DNA from 4 places in the Mesorhizobium sp. WSM4898 genome. Region 2 is predicted to be linked to each of the others. Evidence: predicted binding sites of a transcription regulator. Region 2 holds the regulator's gene; each other region holds the start of a gene.
What was found. The regulator PhoB, encoded in region 2, activates phosphate uptake and scavenging genes when phosphate is short. The targets are predictions, from matches to a motif close to TGTCATNNANCTGTCAT.
Positions count from the first base shown of each region.

Region 1 (4,147 bases), on a different contig from region 2:
ATACCCTCGCCAGGCGGTACCGGCCTTCGATCGTTCCCTTCGCCGCCACAGCCGCGGACGATGCGGAAAGCCTGCAATCTCTGGGCAAGCTGCTCCCGCCGCTTGAAAGCGCCATCCTGGTTCAGACGGACCCGATCGCTCTGCCTTCGGAACTTGCCGCGGTTTCGACCGCGTCCCTGGTGCAGATGGTTGCCGAGCAGCCGCTTGAGGCGGTCTCCGACGAGCGCGTGCAGCGACTGACGCCGGACGATGCGGCCGAGATGCTCGCTTTGGCATCGCTCACCAAGCCCGGCCCGTTCACGCTCGAAGCCTTGAGCCTCGGCGAGTTCTGGGGCGTGAAGATCGACGGCAGGCTCGCGGCGATGGCCGGCGAGCGCATGAAGCAGCCCGGCTACTCCGAGCTCAGCGGCGTGTGCACGCATCCGGATTTCCGCGGCGGCGGCCTTGCCAGGCTGCTGTCGCTGTTCGTGGCGAACCGGATCATGGCGCGGGGCGAGGTTCCATACCTGCACGCCTATGACAGCAATGCTCCAGCCATCGGCCTCTACGAGGCCATCGGCTTCCGGTTGAGAACCACCCTGAACATGGCCGTGGTCCGAGGCGTGGAGTAATCGCAAGATGAGGAAGGGTCGCGGATCACCGCAACCCTTCCCCTGCTTAAGCGAGTCGCCAATCAGACCGCGATCTTGCCGCCGCCCTGCTTGGTGATGGCAACGACCGCCGGACGCACCGGCATGTCCGGCTTGAAGTCCGGCCAGCGGGTCGATGGATCCTCGTAATAGGAGGGGCGGCCAAAAGCTTCCCAGTCCTCGCCGCCGTCGCCCGGATGCTGGACGGCGACGAAGGCGGTCTGGTCATCCGGCGCGAATAGCGGGCCGCACATCTCGGCGCCGATCGGCACGCGGAAGAACAGCTTTGAGGTCGCCCGCGCCGCGCCCTCGGTGTCGACCGCCCACAGGCCGTCGGTACGGCCGGTGGCCTTCGGGCCCTGGCCGTCGGTCGCGACCCACAGGCGGCCGGCCGAGTCGACGGCACAATTGTCCGGCATGCCGAACCAGCCATTGGCGGTGGTGGCAGTCGAGAAGGTGGCGCCGACATCGGCCACCGAAGGATCACCGCACTTCAGCAGCACTTCCCACTTGCCCTTGGTGGCGGCGAAGTCGCCGCCGTCTTCGACGATCTCGATGATGTGGCCGAAGGCGTTCGCCGCGCGCGGATTGGCGGCGTCGACCTGGTCGGCCTTGCGCTTGGAATTGTTGGTCAGCATGACATAGACCTTGCCGTTGCCGGCATTGGGCTGGATGTCTTCCGGCCGGTCCATCTTGGTGGCGCCGAGCAGGTCGGCGGCGCGACGCGTCTCGATCAGAACGTCGGCCTGGCTGGCGAAACCGTTTTCCGCCGTCAGCGGACCTTCGCCGAACACGATCGGCATCCATTCGACCGAGCCGTCCTCGGCGAATTTGGCGACATGCAGTGTGCCCTCGTCGAGCAGGTTCATGTTGGCGGCGCGGTCGTTCGGATTGAACGTGCCTTTGGTGACGAATTTGTAGACATAGTCGAAGCGCTCGTCGTCGCCGAGATAGAAGACGACGCGGCCATCCTTGGTCACGATCGATTCGGCGCCTTCATGCTTGAAGCGACCCATGGCGGTTCGCTTCCTCGGCACCGAATTGGGGTCATTGACGTCGACCTCGACGACCCAGCCGAAGCGGTTGGGCTCGTTCGGTTCCTTGGCGAGGTTGAAGCGATCGTAATGCGCGCCCCATTCATAGGCGCCCTCCGGAATGCCGAGACGCTTGTAGTTGGCGGCCTCCTTGTGGCCTTCCGGCAGCTCGCCCGAGAAATAGCCGTGGATGTTCTCCTCGGCCATCACATAGGTGCCCCAGGGCGTGACGCCGCCGGCACAGTTGTTGAGGGTGCCGAAGACCTTGGTGCCAGACGGGTCGGCATTGGTCTTGACGCGATCATGGCCGGCTACCGGACCGGACAGCGCCATTTCGGTGGTGGACATGATGCGGCGGTTGAGCTTGCCGTCACGCACCACCTGCCATTTGCCGCCCTCCTTGCGGATCTCGACGATGCTGCCGCCGTGCGCCGCCATCTCGACATCGACGTGCTCCTTGCTGAGCGGCGCCACCTCGGCGGCCTTCTTGCCGTCCTTGTCGACGATCTTGACGATGCCGGGGAACATCAGATGCGGGTTGGTGTATTCGTGGTTGACGACCAGCAGGCCATGCTCGGCCGAGCCGTCGATCGGGATATAACCGATATAGTCGTTGTTGTAGCCGAACTGTCTTGCCTGGGCTTCGGCCGATTGTTTTGCCGGGTCGAATTCCGGCGAATCGGTAAAGAGCGGGTCGCCCCAGCGCAAGAGCACGTCGGCATCGTAGCCCGGCGCGACGTGGTGCTTGTCGTCGATGCCGGCCTCGAGCTCGTCGAATTTGAAGGCCGAGGCCTCGGCGGCGCGCGCCTCGTCTGCCGCGACGAGCGCCAGCGGGCTCACGGTGGCGGCGATGGCCGAGACAGCCAGCGAGCCCTTGAGGAAGTCGCGGCGCGAGAAGCGCGCGGCGATGATCTCGCCCATCGTGCGGTTGTCGGTAGGATTGACGGGCGGGCCGTCATTCTCCTCGAGCTGGCTGGTACGGAAGCGGATCTCAGGTTGGGTCATGGGCTCCTCTGGCTCTTGAGGTGGCTGGAACGGGTAACCGGTCGATCCCTATAGGCGGCCGATCACATTTTCGTGACATCAGCCCCATTGAGCAATGCCAATTTGCCGGCTGATGACTGTTCGCCCACGCATTGGCGCCACACGAGGCCCACGCCACACGGCGAGCAGACTCCCGAGCGCGCTCGGCGCAAGGACGCCAACCATGGCTGCGGGGCTTGCCTTGCGAGATTCCGCCTTCGATCCCGTCGCAGCGTAGCTTGCCCGACGCCATCAGCTTGACGGCTTCGCGCGCTTCGGAAACAAAAGCGGCGAGCGGCGCGGCGAAGGCCGCTTCGGGAGGGATGAACGTGAGTCTCTGGGGACTGGCGCAGCTTGGCGTTTCGACTGTGATTTTCCTGCTGGCCGCGATGGCGGCCAAACAATGGGGATTGGCGCCGAGTCTCGGCAAGATCGTGCTGACGCTGGCGCTCTATTCCGCCGGCAATCTGATCATGCTCAGGCTGATCCGCGAATTCGGCATGTCGGTGTCGTTCAGCCTGTCGGCAGTGATCCAGCTGGTCTCAGTCAATGTCGTGGCGCTGGTCTTCTTTGGAGAGCGCCTCAACACTTTCCAAGCGACAGGCGTCGTGCTGGCGATCGCGGCCGTCGCGCTGATCACGCTCGGACCCTATATGCAGCGGCTGTAATTGGAGCAGGCCCGGCATGAAATCGACCGCCAAGGCGCTGCTCAACAGAATAGAATTCCCGGTGCTTGCGGCCGGGCTGGCCATCGCCTGCGGGCTATGGGGCCTGGTGGAACTCATGGGCGTGGCGCGCGCCACGACTCCGCATGCGTTGGACACGGAAATCCTGCTCGCCTTCCGCCATGCCGGGCAGCCGGACAGCCCGATCGGTCCGCTTTGGCTGCAAGGCGCGGTGCGCGATATCACCGCGCTCGGCAGCACCAGCGTGCTGGTGCTGATCACGACTGCGGTGATCGTCTATTTTCTGCTGATGCGCCGACCGGCGACCGCACTGTTCGTGTTCGTTTCGGTGGCGGGCGGTCAGGCGGCGTCCAGCCTGCTCAAGTTCGAGGTCGACCGGCCCCGCCCCGATCTCGTCTCGCATCTCGTCAACGAGACCTCGCTCTCCTTTCCGAGCGGCCATGCGATGCTGTCGGCGGTGACCTATCTCACGCTGGGCTCGCTCGCCGCGCGTTTCCTACCGAACCGCAGGACGAAGATCTTCGTGCTCGGCCTCGCCGTGCTCACCACGGTGCTGGTCGGAACCAGCCGCGTCTATCTCGGCGTGCATTGGCCGTCCGACGTGCTTGCCGGCTGGTGCGCCGGCTTTGCCTGGGCCATGTTGTGCTGGGTTGCAGCGCGCCTGCTGCAGCGGCGCAAAGTGGTGGCGGACAGCGAATGAGTACTCATGTTTCAACTGTTTGTTATGATGCTTGAAACATCATGATCTTTGGATTATCCATTGATACTGCAGACT
Region 1 is NZ_JARTVQ010000001.1:355,445-359,591, reverse strand. It holds gene P9228_RS01830 (GNAT family N-acetyltransferase) at 1-611, shown strand, start outside; gene P9228_RS01825 (PhoX family phosphatase) at 674-2,668, opposite strand; gene P9228_RS01820 (hypothetical protein) at 3,016-3,354, shown strand; gene P9228_RS01815 (phosphatase PAP2 family protein) at 3,371-4,072, shown strand.
Region 1: a site for PhoB is predicted at 2,730-2,746, ahead of P9228_RS01825 (PhoX family phosphatase). Genes of this name have one in related genera too.

Region 2 (4,147 bases):
GCGCAAGAACGCCGTGATGATGGCGCTCTGCACCATAGCGGCGGGCATCGGCCTCGTCTGGCTGGCGCTGATCCTCGGCGCCCTTCTCTATAAGGGGCTCTCGGGTGTCTCGCTTTCGGTGTTCACGGAAATGACGCCGCCGCCCGGCGACGCCGGCGGCCTGCTCAACGCCATTTACGGCAGCATCGTGATGACCGTGATCGGCATCGTCGTCGGCACGCCGATCGGCGTGCTCGCCGGAACCTATATGGCCGAGTACGGGCGCTTCTCGCGCCTCACGACGGTGGTGCGCTTCATCAACGACATCCTGTTGTCGGCGCCATCGATCATCGTCGGCCTGTTCGTCTACGAGCTGATGGTGCGGCCGATGGGTCATTTCTCGGCGATCGCCGGCGCGGTGGCGCTGTCGATCCTGGTGATCCCCGTCGTCGTGCGCACCACCGAGGACATGCTGAACCTTGTGCCCAACGCGCTGCGCGAGGCCGGCACCGCCATCGGCGCGCCGCGCTGGGTGGTGATCCGCTCGGTCGCCTATCGCGCCGCACTGTCCGGCATCGTCACCGGTATATTGCTGGCGATCGCCCGGATTTCGGGCGAGACGGCGCCGCTGCTCTTCACCGCGCTCAACAACCAGTTCTGGTCGAGCAATCTCAACGCGCCGATGGCCAGCCTGCCGGTGACCATCTTCCAGTTTGCGCTGAGCCCTTATGAGGAATGGCAGCAACTGGCCTGGACGGGCGCACTGATAATCACCCTGACGGTTCTCGGGCTGAGCATCTTCGCCCGCAGCCTTACCGGACGCAGAGAGGACAGATGAAACCGATGTTGTCCACCGACCTGAACGTAGCCGAGACGACCGCCGAGAAGGCCAAGATCGAAGTCAAGAACCTCAACTTCTACTATGGCCAGTCGAAGGCGCTGAAGGACATCAACCTGTCGCTGCCCGAGCGCAGCGTTACCGCCTTCATCGGACCTTCGGGCTGCGGAAAGTCGACGCTGCTGCGCGTGCTCAACCGCATCTACGAGCTCTACCCGAAGCAGAGCGCCGAAGGCCAGGTGCTGCTCGACGGCAAGAACATCCTCGACCGCTCGCAGGACCTCAACCTGCTCAGGACCAAGATCGGCATGGTGTTCCAGAAGCCGACGCCGTTCCCGATGTCGATCTACGAGAACATCGCCTTCGGCGTCAGGCTGTATGAGAAGATCAGCAAGGCCGAGATGGACAATCGCGTCGAACAGGCGCTGAAGCGCGCCGCGCTGTGGAACGAGGTCAAGGACAAGCTCAACGCCAGTGGCCAGAGCCTTTCGGGCGGCCAGCAGCAGCGGCTCTGCATCGCCCGCACCGTGGCGGTGAAGCCGGAGGTCATCCTGCTCGACGAGCCGGCATCGGCGCTCGATCCGCTCTCGACCGCCAAGATCGAGGAGCTGATCGACGAGCTGCAGGCCGACTACACGATCGTGATCGTCACCCACAACATGCAGCAGGCGGCGCGCGTCTCGCGGCAGACGGCGTTCATGTATCTCGGCGAGCTGATCGAATTCGACCGGACCGAAAAGATTTTCACCTCGCCCCGCGAGAAGCGCACGCAGGACTACATCACCGGCCGCTTCGGCTGAGTTCATACGAGGACATAACCATGGCCCATACGGTCGCTTCCTTCGACGAGGATCTGAGGCAGATCAGCCAGCTCATCCGCGACATGGGCGATCTTGCCGGCTCGATGGTCGGCGCGTCGACCAAGGCTCTGCTGAATTCCGACAACGCGCTGGCGCAGCGCGTGGTCTCCGACGATGCCATCATGGACGCGCGCCAACGCGAGCTCGACGATCGCGCCATCACGCTGATTGCCAAACGCCAGCCGATGGCCGACGACCTGCGCAGCGTCGTTGGCGCCATCCGGATGGCCGGCGATCTCGAGCGCATCGGCGACCTTGCCAAGAACATCGCTAAGCGCGTCGGCTCGGTCGGCATCAGCGCCGCGCCGCGCGACCTTTCGCACTCCATCGATTCGATGGCGCAGCTGGTGCTGATCCAAGTGCAGGGCGTGATCGAGGAATACACGGCCGGCGACGCCACGGCGCTCGCCAAGCTCCGCAACGACGACGAGCGCATCGACGTCAAATACACCTCCGTCTTCCGCGAGCTCCTGACCTACATGATGGAGGATCCGCGCAACATCACGGCTTGCACGCATCTGTTGTTCTGCGCCAAGAATCTGGAGCGCATAGGCGACCACGTCACCAACATCGCCGAGAACGCCTACTATGTGCTGACCGGCGCGCAATTGCCCGCGAATCGTCCTAAGCAGGACGAGACGGCGATGTCGGCGCCGGCGGCCTGACAGCGAAGGTGCCTGCTAAATGATCGCGCCACGCATCATGGTGGTGGAGGACGAGGAGCCGCTGGGGGTGCTGCTCCGCTACAACCTCGAATCCGAGGGCTATCAGGTCGAGGTGGTGACGCGCGGCGACGAGGCCGAGATCCGCCTGCAGGAGAATGTGCCCGACCTTCTGGTGCTCGACTGGATGGTGCCGGCGGTGTCCGGCATCGAGCTTTGCCGGCGCCTCAGGATGCGGCCCGAGACCGAACGCCTGCCGATCATCATGCTGACCGCGCGCGGCGAGGAAAGCGACAGGGTGCGCGGCCTCTCGACCGGCGCCGACGACTATCTGGTCAAGCCGTTCTCGACGCCGGAATTCATGGCCAGGGTCAAGGCGCTGCTGCGCCGCGCCAAGCCGGAGGTGCTGTCCAGCGTGCTCAAGGTCGGCGACATCGTGCTCGATCGCGAATCGCATCGCGTCTACCGCAAGAAGAGCGAGATCCGGCTCGGCCCGACCGAGTTCAGGCTGCTGGAATTCATGATGCGGCATCCCGGCCGGGTGTTCTCGCGCAGCCAGCTGCTCGACAATGTCTGGGGCGAGACGATCTATATCGACGAGCGCACCGTGGACGTGCATGTCGGCCGCCTGCGCAAGGCGGTCAACAACGGCCGCATGCCGGACGTCATACGTACCATCCGTGGGGCGGGCTACGCGATCAGGGAAGATTAGCCGCCGGCCTGGAGTTCATCCGTGCCTTCCAGGCGAGACAGTGCAGCCCAAAGCGCGTCGAACTCCGCTTTGGCAATCTCGCGGGTTTGCAAACCATCGTGCTCGGCCTCTTCCACCGTAGGCAGCTCCCCCTCGGGCAAGTGGTCGCCGTCGAGGCCTCCGGGATATGCGAGGAGCATGCGGCCATCGGCGTATATGTGTATTGCCCGACGACCAAGATTCTCGGCATCGCATTCGAAATAGTACAGGGTTGGCAAATCCGCGCCCCCAGGCGTGACACTCATGAGCCAGCGAGCGGGAGGGCCGAAGTCAGGCAGATAATAGGTTACGCCAAGCCGGTTCTTGTAGCTCTTCATCATAGGCACTCGTCGGCCTCAGGCGACATTCTTCCCCGCGCCGCTTCTCGCCTGCACGCCCGGCGCGAAAATCTCCTGGTCGACGAAGGTCAGCGCGCGCACGGCGCAGCCTTCGCGGATCAGCGGCAATTCGTTCGGCTCGGTATCGAAGGAGATCGAATTTGAATGCTGGCCGCCGGCGGTCTGGGCGATCGCCTCGCGCAGCGCCGGCTCGATCAGGTCGAAGGCGGCGGCGCTGACGCCGACCATGGCGACCGGCGCCGGGTCGATCAGCGCGAACAGGCTGCCGAGGCCGAAGCCCAGCGCCTCCCCGGCCCGGCGATAGGCCTCGCGCTCCGGGCCATCTGTCTCGCGCGCCTTGGCGGCGAGCGCCCGCATGTCGGCGTCGCCGACATCGATCGGCTCGGCGTCCTCGCTCATCTTCATGGCGCTGCGCCAGATGGCGTAGTTGCCGGCATAGGCCTCGACGCAGCCGCGGCGTCCGCAACGGCAAAGCGCGCCGCTCGGACGATGGATCATGTGGCCGAACTCGCCGCCTGAAGAATGCGTGCCGGTGAACAGCTCGCCCTTCAGCACCAGGCCCATGCCGATGCCGTGCGAGAGCAGGATGGCGATGAAATTGTCGCGATAGCGGTGGGGATCGCGCCACTGCAGCGCCACAGCCATCATGTTGCAGTCGTTCTCCATGGTGGCTGGAATGCCGAATTCCTTTTCAAGAATGTCGGCGAAGGCAATGTCGG
Region 2 is NZ_JARTVQ010000013.1:34,539-38,685, reverse strand. It holds gene pstA (phosphate ABC transporter permease PstA) at 1-817, shown strand, start outside; gene pstB (phosphate ABC transporter ATP-binding protein PstB) at 814-1,617, shown strand; gene phoU (phosphate signaling complex protein PhoU) at 1,638-2,342, shown strand; gene phoB (phosphate regulon transcriptional regulator PhoB) at 2,362-3,051, shown strand; gene P9228_RS28995 (hypothetical protein) at 3,048-3,407, opposite strand; gene P9228_RS28990 (ROK family transcriptional regulator) at 3,426-4,147, opposite strand, start outside.

Region 3 (4,147 bases), on a different contig from region 2:
GCTTTTCCGTCGCGCCCTCGGTCAGGCCGGTATAGGTGAAGCCGGGGATCAGCAAATGCGCGGAAAGCTTCGCTCCAGGCTCGTTGCGCAGCGTGTGGGCCAGGCCCTCGGTGAAGGTCTTTACGCCCGCCTTGGAGACGTTGTAGGCGAGATTGCCGGGCGGCGTGGTGATGCCTTGCTTGGATCCGGTGTTGATGATCAGGCCGGGCTCGCCCGCAGCCAGCATGCGCGGCGCAAAGGCCTCGACACCATGCACGACGCCCCAGAAATTGATGTCCAGCAGCCGCTTCCAGGCATCACGGTTTTCCCACGGCTTGCCGGGATTGTTGCCGACGCCGGCATTGTTCATCAGCACCGAAACCGCACCGAACGCACCGTAGGCGAGGTCCGCGAGCCGGTCGACTTCGTCGGCCTTGGAGACGTCGGTGGGGATAGGGAGAACGGCATCGTCCCCGGCAATGACGGCGACCGCCTGCCGGGCCTGGTCGAGGCGCACGCCGCCTATGTCGGCAAGCACGGTCTTCATGCCCATGGCCGCGAAGCGCTTCGCGGCGGCCAGGCCTATGCCGCTGGCGCCGCCGGTGATGACGGCGATATTGCCGGAGGCGAAAGCGGGCAGGGCGGTCTGGATTTCGGCGTCGCTGGTCATGGTTGATGTCCTTATTCCGGGTCGAGCCGAACTTAACGCCGGTCAGGGGCGAGGCAAGCCTTGATCGCTGCAATGATCGACGGCGGTAGCGGCAATGGGTTGACCGCAGCAGCTTGCCCCGCGCATGCTGCCAGAAAAGGAGTTCGGCATTGACCGATTGGATCGGAATCCTGAAGGAGCAGACCGCCACCGGCGAACAGATGGGCCGGGATGTGCCGAAGATGCTCGCCAACCCCGATATCAGCGAGGCGCAGGTCAAGACCCTGTTTTCGGCACTGGAGCAACAGGCGGACTTCGCGGAAAAGCTGCGCCTGGCGCTGGAGAAGTTCGGCCATGACTTTCCCGTCATCAAGGCCGCAGAGCGGCTGGAAGAGCGCTATGCCGACCTTGCCGCCTCGGCGGCAGAAAAACTGAAAGCGATGCGGCAGTAAGAACCCGCTATCTTTCCACGAGACGCTCGAACCGCCTGTCCGGCGTAAACCAGGTAATCGCAACTAGTTTGCGGCGAGACTGTTCCCCGACAGGCCGGGCAGGGTAACCTGATAGACCAGGAAGGTGGTGTCGACATCGGCGCCATCCTCGGCCTTGTACGGGGCACCAACCTGGAAGCCGTCCTGGGTGAGAAAGTCGTTGTCGTTGGCGACGAACAGGAAATAGTCGTCAGGCAGCTTCGGGTCCAGCACGCTCACCAGCGACATCGCCTCCCACTTCTCCGAGAGGTTGTTCCTGTCGTTCGGCGCGCCGTTGTGCAGGCCGAAACGGCCGAGTTCGCCCTTGTCGTTGATGTCGATGAACGAGGTGAGCTTGGCCGGCGTCACCGACGGATCGAGCACGCCTTTCGGCGCAACCGGCTTGTCGGCGGCGTCGAATGGGCCGTTGGCGATATCGGTGGCCGCGGACAGGTCGACGATCTCGATCTTGCGGTAGACCGACTCGGCGTCCTTCAGCCCCTGGCCGTTGCCGCTGTCGCGTGCCAGCATCAAAAAGCTCTTGTCGGACAGCGCCACGATATCGCTCTGCGCGGCCACTTTGATCTTGCCCTTGGCGTCCTTGAACACCGGCAGCGGTACGACATATTCGTGCGCCAGCTTGAGGTGGGCGAGGTCGGAGGCGTCATAGACCAGCGCGCGGGTGTTCCGGCGGGTCGAGCCGGAATCGCCGCCATCCTGGCGCGGCGCCGACTGCAGCACGGCGATCAGGAACTTGCCGTCTGGCGTCATCGACATGCCTTCGAGGCCTTGATTGTTCTGGCGGCCGGTCTCGGGATCCTTGGGATCCGGCTCGGCGGCACCCGGACCAGGATTGTCGGAAGCGAAGTTCGGCTTGCCATGGCGCATCGGCACCAGGGCCGTCGGCGGCTGCGTCGCCGACATCAGGCGGCCGTCGGCCGAAAAGCGATAGATGTTGGGGCCATATTCGTCGGAAATGAACATGGTGCCGTCGGGCAGGCGCACGACCGCCTCGTCGTCGAGCGAAAGCTTGCCGTTGTCGGCCTGCGGCAGGATCGGCATGTCGCCGGCAGCGGGGCGCACGCCGTTGAGCGGATCGAGGCCGGTGGCGTCGGCGCCCTTGTCGTCGGTCAGGAGCATGGTGTCGACGAGCATTGCCTTGACGCCCGAATGTTCCTGGCCTGCGGCGGGCGCAGCGCCCGGAGCGGTCGGGGTCAGCTCGATTGCAATGGTGTTCAAGCGGGGCCGGTAGTCGCTGGTGCCGGCGACGTTGTAGCCGCGGTCCGGCAGCAGCCAGAGCGAGCCTTTGTAGCCGGCGCCGTCACGCGCCCAACTCTTGGCGTCGATCGCCATGCCGGAGCCCGAACCAAAGGTCTCGCCGAACTTGTCCTTCTGGCTGGCGGGGATGCGGCCAACGCCGACCAGCCCCTTGTTGACATAGCCAACACCCTCGGCGAGCGCAGGGCTCAGCACGGTGAACAGGGCGATTGCCGCGCCAAGCGCGACGGTTCGGTTGAGGTGCTTCATGATGTCCCCATGTGACGAGCAGAGCCGGAATGGCGTCACATCGGGTCTAGGACGCGAACATGATACTTGCGTGACAGGAGTGGGGGTACTTGCCTTCTCCCCATGTGGGAGAAGGTGGATCGGCGCGCAGCGCCGAGACGGATGAGGGGTGTTCCAGCGGAGCGAGACGTTGGCTTTCTCTGGAGCACCCCTCATCCGTCGCCTTCGGCGACACCTTCTCCCGCAAGGGGAGAAGGAGAGGTGCTCAATCGCTCTCGCGCGCGACGAGCTCCAGCGGCCAGACTTCGCGGATCGTGCGTGGCCCCTCCGGACCGGCATGGGCCGGGAGTGACGCCAGCAGCATCTCGGCCAGCCGCCGGCCCATCGGCTCCAGCGCCGGACGGAAGGCGGTCAGCGTCGGCGAGAAGTAGCGGCAGAGCGGCGTGTCGACGATGACGATCACCGCGATGTCGTGGCCGGGCCTGATGCCCATCTCGGCCAGTGCCTTGCAGCCGCCGAGCGCCATCGCGTCATTGTTGAAGATGATGGCTGTCGGCCGGTCCTTGGAGAGCATCACACGCGGCGTCACCTGGTAGCCGCCGGTCTCGTTGATGAAGCCGTCGGCGATCAGGCCGGGGTCGACCTCGATGCCATGCCGCTTCAGAGCCTTGCGGTAGCCGTCGAGGAACAGGTAGCCGAAGTTGAGATCAAGCGAAGGGCGGATGGCAGCTATGCGGCGGTGGCCGCGCGCAACCAGCCGGTCGACGGCTTCATCACCCGCCCTCTCGAAATCGATATCGAGCGAAGGATAGGTGTCGCCGCCGGATTGACTTCGGCCAAGCGTGGCGAAGGGAAAGCCGGCCTTGCTCAGATAGTCGATCCGATCGTCTTCCCGCCGTGTATTGGCCAACACGACCGCGTCGGCCCGGCGCGTCTCAACCACGCGGCGCAGCCGCTCCTGCTGATACTGGCCGGGCTCGCCCATGACGACCATCAGATCCAACTCATGCTCGGCGAGCCGCGCCTGCAGGCCGGTCAGGAACGGAATGAAGAACGGCTCGCCATATTGCTGGTCGCCGGGATGCGGTTGCAGCATGAAGGCGATCGAGCGGGTGGCGCCCTGGCGCAGGCTGCGGCCCGACTGGTTGGGCGAATAGTTCAGCTTCCTGGCCGCCTCGAGCACGCGCTGGCGCGTCTCCGCATTGACGTCGGCGCGGCCGTTCAGCGCGCGCGACACGGTGCCGATCGAAATGTTCAGGTGACGCGCGAGATCGTGGATGCTGGACGCCAAGGCAGGTTCTCCCCCTGACTTCGCTAGCACCGGCCGTCCTTCAGGCCAAGCAGTGGATGTCGATTTTCGCGAGCAGGTGATTGACATTCTACGCCATCGGGTGTGTTCTCGTAAACGTTTACGGAAAAACGTTTACGGTGAAGCCGGAAATGCCGTGACACTCGGCCTGGAGGGGCCGAGCGGAGGAGGAGCGCTGGATGATGAAGGTCGTCCTGGTCGGGTGCGGAGGCATGAGCAGGCAGTGGCTCGATG
Region 3 is NZ_JARTVQ010000002.1:406,273-410,419, reverse strand. It holds gene P9228_RS09440 (SDR family NAD(P)-dependent oxidoreductase) at 1-649, opposite strand, end outside; gene P9228_RS09435 (hypothetical protein) at 799-1,080, shown strand; gene P9228_RS09430 (esterase-like activity of phytase family protein) at 1,144-2,625, opposite strand; gene P9228_RS09425 (LacI family DNA-binding transcriptional regulator) at 2,870-3,895, opposite strand; gene P9228_RS09420 (Gfo/Idh/MocA family oxidoreductase) at 4,093-4,147, shown strand, end outside.
Region 3: a site for PhoB is predicted at 2,685-2,701, ahead of P9228_RS09430 (esterase-like activity of phytase family protein). Genes of this name have one in related genera too.

Region 4 (4,147 bases), on a different contig from region 2:
GCGATGATCTTCGACAAGCCTTCGACGCGCACGCGCGTTTCCTTCGACGTCGGCATGCGCCAACTCGGCGGCGAGACCATCATGCTGACCGGCACCGAGATGCAGCTCGGCCGTTCTGAAACCATCACCGACACCGCCAAGGTGCTGTCGCGCTATGTCGATGCCATCATGATCCGCACCACCTCGCATGACCGGTTGCTGGAACTCACCGAAAACGCGACCGTGCCGGTGATCAATGGGCTGACCGACGATACCCATCCCTGCCAGCTGATGGCCGACATCATGACCTATGAGGAGCATCGCGGTCCGGTGGCCGGCAAGACCTTCGCCTGGACAGGTGACGGCAACAATGTGCTGCACTCGCTTCTAGAAGCCTCGGCGCGGTTCCGCTTCAACCTCAATGTCGCCGTGCCGGAGGGCAGCGAGCCGTTCGAGAAATATGTCGACTGGGCGAAGGCCAATGGCGGCAAGGTGCGGTTTGCCGGCTCGGCCGAAGAGGCCGTCGACCAGGCCGATTGCGTCGTCACCGACAGCTGGGTATCGATGGGCCAGGAGCATCGCGCCCGCGGCCATAACGTCTTCCTGCCCTACCAGGTCAACGCCGCGCTGATGGCCAGGGCGAAGTCCGACGCGCTTTTCATGCACTGCCTGCCTGCGCATCGCGGCGAGGAGGTCACCGACGAGGTGATCGACGGACCGCATTCGGTGGTCTTCGACGAGGCCGAGAACCGGCTGCACGCCCAGAAGGCGGTGCTGGCCTGGTGCCTGGGCGCTTGACCGGGGTTGACTTGATCCGCGCCAACTTGATCCGGGGATGTGTGATGCCTATTTGCGGGCCATCACTGAAATCGAACGCGCTTCGACCCATGCCGCCTGGAAAGCGGGATGGACGCGCCCCGGAGTTTTGTCATGCTGGAAACGCTTTCCTTGGCTGAGCATCAACCCAAACTCGGCGAATTCGGCTTCGCCGGCGACGACCATGTCGTGCCTTACGAAGTAGCGCCCCTGGATGTGCGCGGCCGCACCGTGCAGCTCGGGCCGATGCTCGACGCCATTCTCAGCCGTCACGATTATCCCGAGCCGGTCGCGCGCCTGCTGGCGGAGGCCTGCGTGCTCACCGTGCTGCTCGGCACGTCGCTGAAATTCGAGGGCAAGTTCATCCTGCAGACGCGCACCGACGGACCGGTCGACATGCTGGTGGCGGACTTCACCACGCCGCATTCGTTGCGCGCCTATGCGCGCTTCGACGCCGACCGGCTGCAGGCACTGATTGCCTCGGGCGAGATCTCGCAGGAGAAGCTGCTCGGCACCGGCGTCCTGGCCCTGACCATCGATCAGGGCGCGCACACGCAGCGCTATCAGGGCATCGTCCAACTCGACGGCACATCGCTGGAAGAAGCCGCGCGCACCTATTTCCGCCAGTCGGAGCAGATCCCGACCGATCTGAGGATGTCGGTTGCGAAGCTGGTGACCCCGGGCCCGGGCGGGGCCCGCGAGCAATGGCGCGCCGGCGGTATCCTGGCGCAGTTCCTGCCGCAGGCGCCCGAACGCATGCGCGTGCCCGACATTTCGGGCGGGGATGGCGATCCGCGAGACGTGGCGCACGAACCGGCCGACAATTCCTGGCGGGAACTCTTGGCGCTGCTCGGCACCATCGAGCCGACCGAGCTCATCGATCCGACGGTGGGCGCCGAGCGGCTGCTCTACCGGCTGTTCCACGAGCACGGCGTGCGCGTCTTCCGCGGTGTGCCGGTTGCCGACCAGTGCTCCTGCTCGCGCGACAAAATCCGAGGCATTCTCGAAGGCTTTTCGGCCGAGGAGATCAAGGACTCGACCGAGGACGGCGGCATCCATGTCGCCTGCGAGTTCTGCTCGACGCAGTACGACTTCGATCCGGCGGAGTTTGCGGCGGAGTGAGAAAGCTCCGGTTCCTCGCCCCCGCTTTGCGGAGGCGGGGAACTCGAGTTCTTTAATTCACCGTCCTCTTCGTCCCCGGCATATCGAGCGAGAAAGCCGGAATGGCGACGTCGAACGTTTCGCCGCGGCCGTTGCGCATCGTGTAGTGGCCGACCATGATGCCGGATGGCGTCGAGAGCGGGCATCCCGACGTGTACTGATAGCTGTCGCCGGGGTTGAGCTCCGGCTGGTCGCCGACCACGCCCTCGCCGCGCACTTCTTCGACTCGGCCACGCCCGTCGGTGATGTGCCAGTAGCGCGACAGAAGCTGCACGAACTCGTCCGACCGGTTGTCGATCGTCACCTGGTAGCCCCATACATAACGGTTCTCGGACGGATCGGAACGGTCCTCCAGATAGAACGGCCTGACCTGCACTTCGATGTTGCGCGTCACGGCGCGATACATGAGCCACTCCGGTGCCGCAGGGAACATTTTAGCGCGCTTCGCGGTTCTACCTCCGCAGCGTCGCCAGCCTGCCGGCTTTTCCACCGCAAGTGCCGACAAACAATGTCATTTAAGTGACACATGACAATGTTGGTGTGCACAAACCGTGCGGGCGACTCGGGCGCTTTGTCGAGTGATGAAACGGCCGCGGGCGGCCTTTCCGGAGTGACCAGATCTCGATGGAACTGACCCTCGCAGCCGCCTTTGCTTCCTCGGCCCTTCTTTTTTCCAACCTTGCCAGCATCCTGCTCGCATCGTCGCGGCTGAAGCCCAGGCGGGTCATTCCTCCGCCTTCCAGCAAACAGCCGCCTGTCTCGATCGTCGTGCCGTCGCGCGGCGTGGAGCCGTTCACGCAGGAGACGCTCGACCGCGCCTTCTCGCTCGATTGGCCGCGCTACGAAATGATCTTCTGCGTCGCGCACGCCGAAGATCCCGTGGTCAAGCTGATCAACGCCGCCATCGCGCGATTTCCGAATGTTCCGGCGCGGCTCCTCGTCGGCGATGACAGGATCAGCGCCAATCCCAAGCTCAACAACTGCATCAAGGGCTGGCAGGCGGCGCGGCACGACTGGGTGATCCTCGCCGATTCCAACGTGCTGATGCCCAAGGACTATGTCCAGCATCTGATGGCGGCCTGGGGACCGGACACCGGCCTCGTCTGCTCGACGCCGATCGGCTCGCGGCCGGACGGTTTCTGGGCCGAAGTCGAATGCGTCTTCCTCAACACGCTGCAGGCGCGCTGGCAATATGCCGGCGAAGCGCTCGGCCTTGGCTTCGCCCAGGGCAAGAGCATGCTGTGGAACAAGCCGATGCTGGATGCAAATGGCGGCATCCAGGCTTTGGCCGCCGAAATCGCCGAGGACGCGGCGGCGACCAAGCTGGTCAACAGCCTTGGCCTTCGGGTCAATCTCGTGGCCGCGCCCTTCGAGCAGCCGCTCGGCCAGCGCACGCTCGCCGAAATCTGGTCGCGCCAGGCGCGCTGGGCGCGGCTGCGCCGCGTCACCTTCCCATTGTTCTTCGCGCCCGAAATCCTGACCGGTGTGGTCGCGCCGCTGCTTCTGGCGCTGATCGCGGCGGCAAGCGCCGGTGTCAGCCTGCCCGCGACCGCGCTCTGCGTGCTGGCGATCGCCTATGTGCCCGAATGCATGCTCGCCTGGTCCAAGGGCTGGTATCTGTCGCCGCGCAGCGTCACCGCGATGATCGTGCGCGACGCGATGCTTCCCGCCATCTGGGCGCGCGGCTGGCTTGGCGGAGCCGTCGAATGGCGTGGCAACGCAATGACCATCCGCAACAGCGGGATGACTGAACTCGAAGAGATTGCTTGAGCCGGCTGCGGCTCAAGCGCGCTCTTTGCAGCCGTGGCGGTTCATTCCTTCGCCGCCTTCAGCGCCTGTTCGATGTCGGCGAGCAGGTCGTCGGTATCCTCCAGCCCGACGGAGAGCCTGAGCGTGCCTGGTCCGATGCCAAGCTCGGCGCGGGCCTCGTCAGTGAGGTTTTTGTGCGTCGTCGTCGCCGGATGCGTGATCAGGCTCTTTGCGTCGCCGAGGTTGTTCGAGATCAGCACGATGTCGAGCGCGTTCTGCAAGGCGAAGGCCGCCTGCTTGCCGCCCTTGACGTCGAGGCAGATCAGCGTCGAGCCGCCCGACATCTGCTTCCTGACGATATCCGCCTGGGGATGGTCGGCCCGGCCCGGATAGATGACGCGGGCGATCTCCGGCCGGCCGGCCAGGAAGTCCGCGATCTTAC
Region 4 is NZ_JARTVQ010000001.1:1,077,110-1,081,256, forward strand. It holds gene argF (ornithine carbamoyltransferase) at 1-777, shown strand, start outside; gene P9228_RS05205 (Hsp33 family molecular chaperone) at 886-1,917, shown strand; gene apaG (Co2+/Mg2+ efflux protein ApaG) at 1,970-2,362, opposite strand; gene P9228_RS05215 (ceramide glucosyltransferase) at 2,581-3,726, shown strand; gene P9228_RS05220 (O-succinylhomoserine sulfhydrylase) at 3,768-4,147, opposite strand, start outside.
Region 4: a site for PhoB is predicted at 2,466-2,482, ahead of P9228_RS05215 (ceramide glucosyltransferase). Genes of this name have one in related genera too.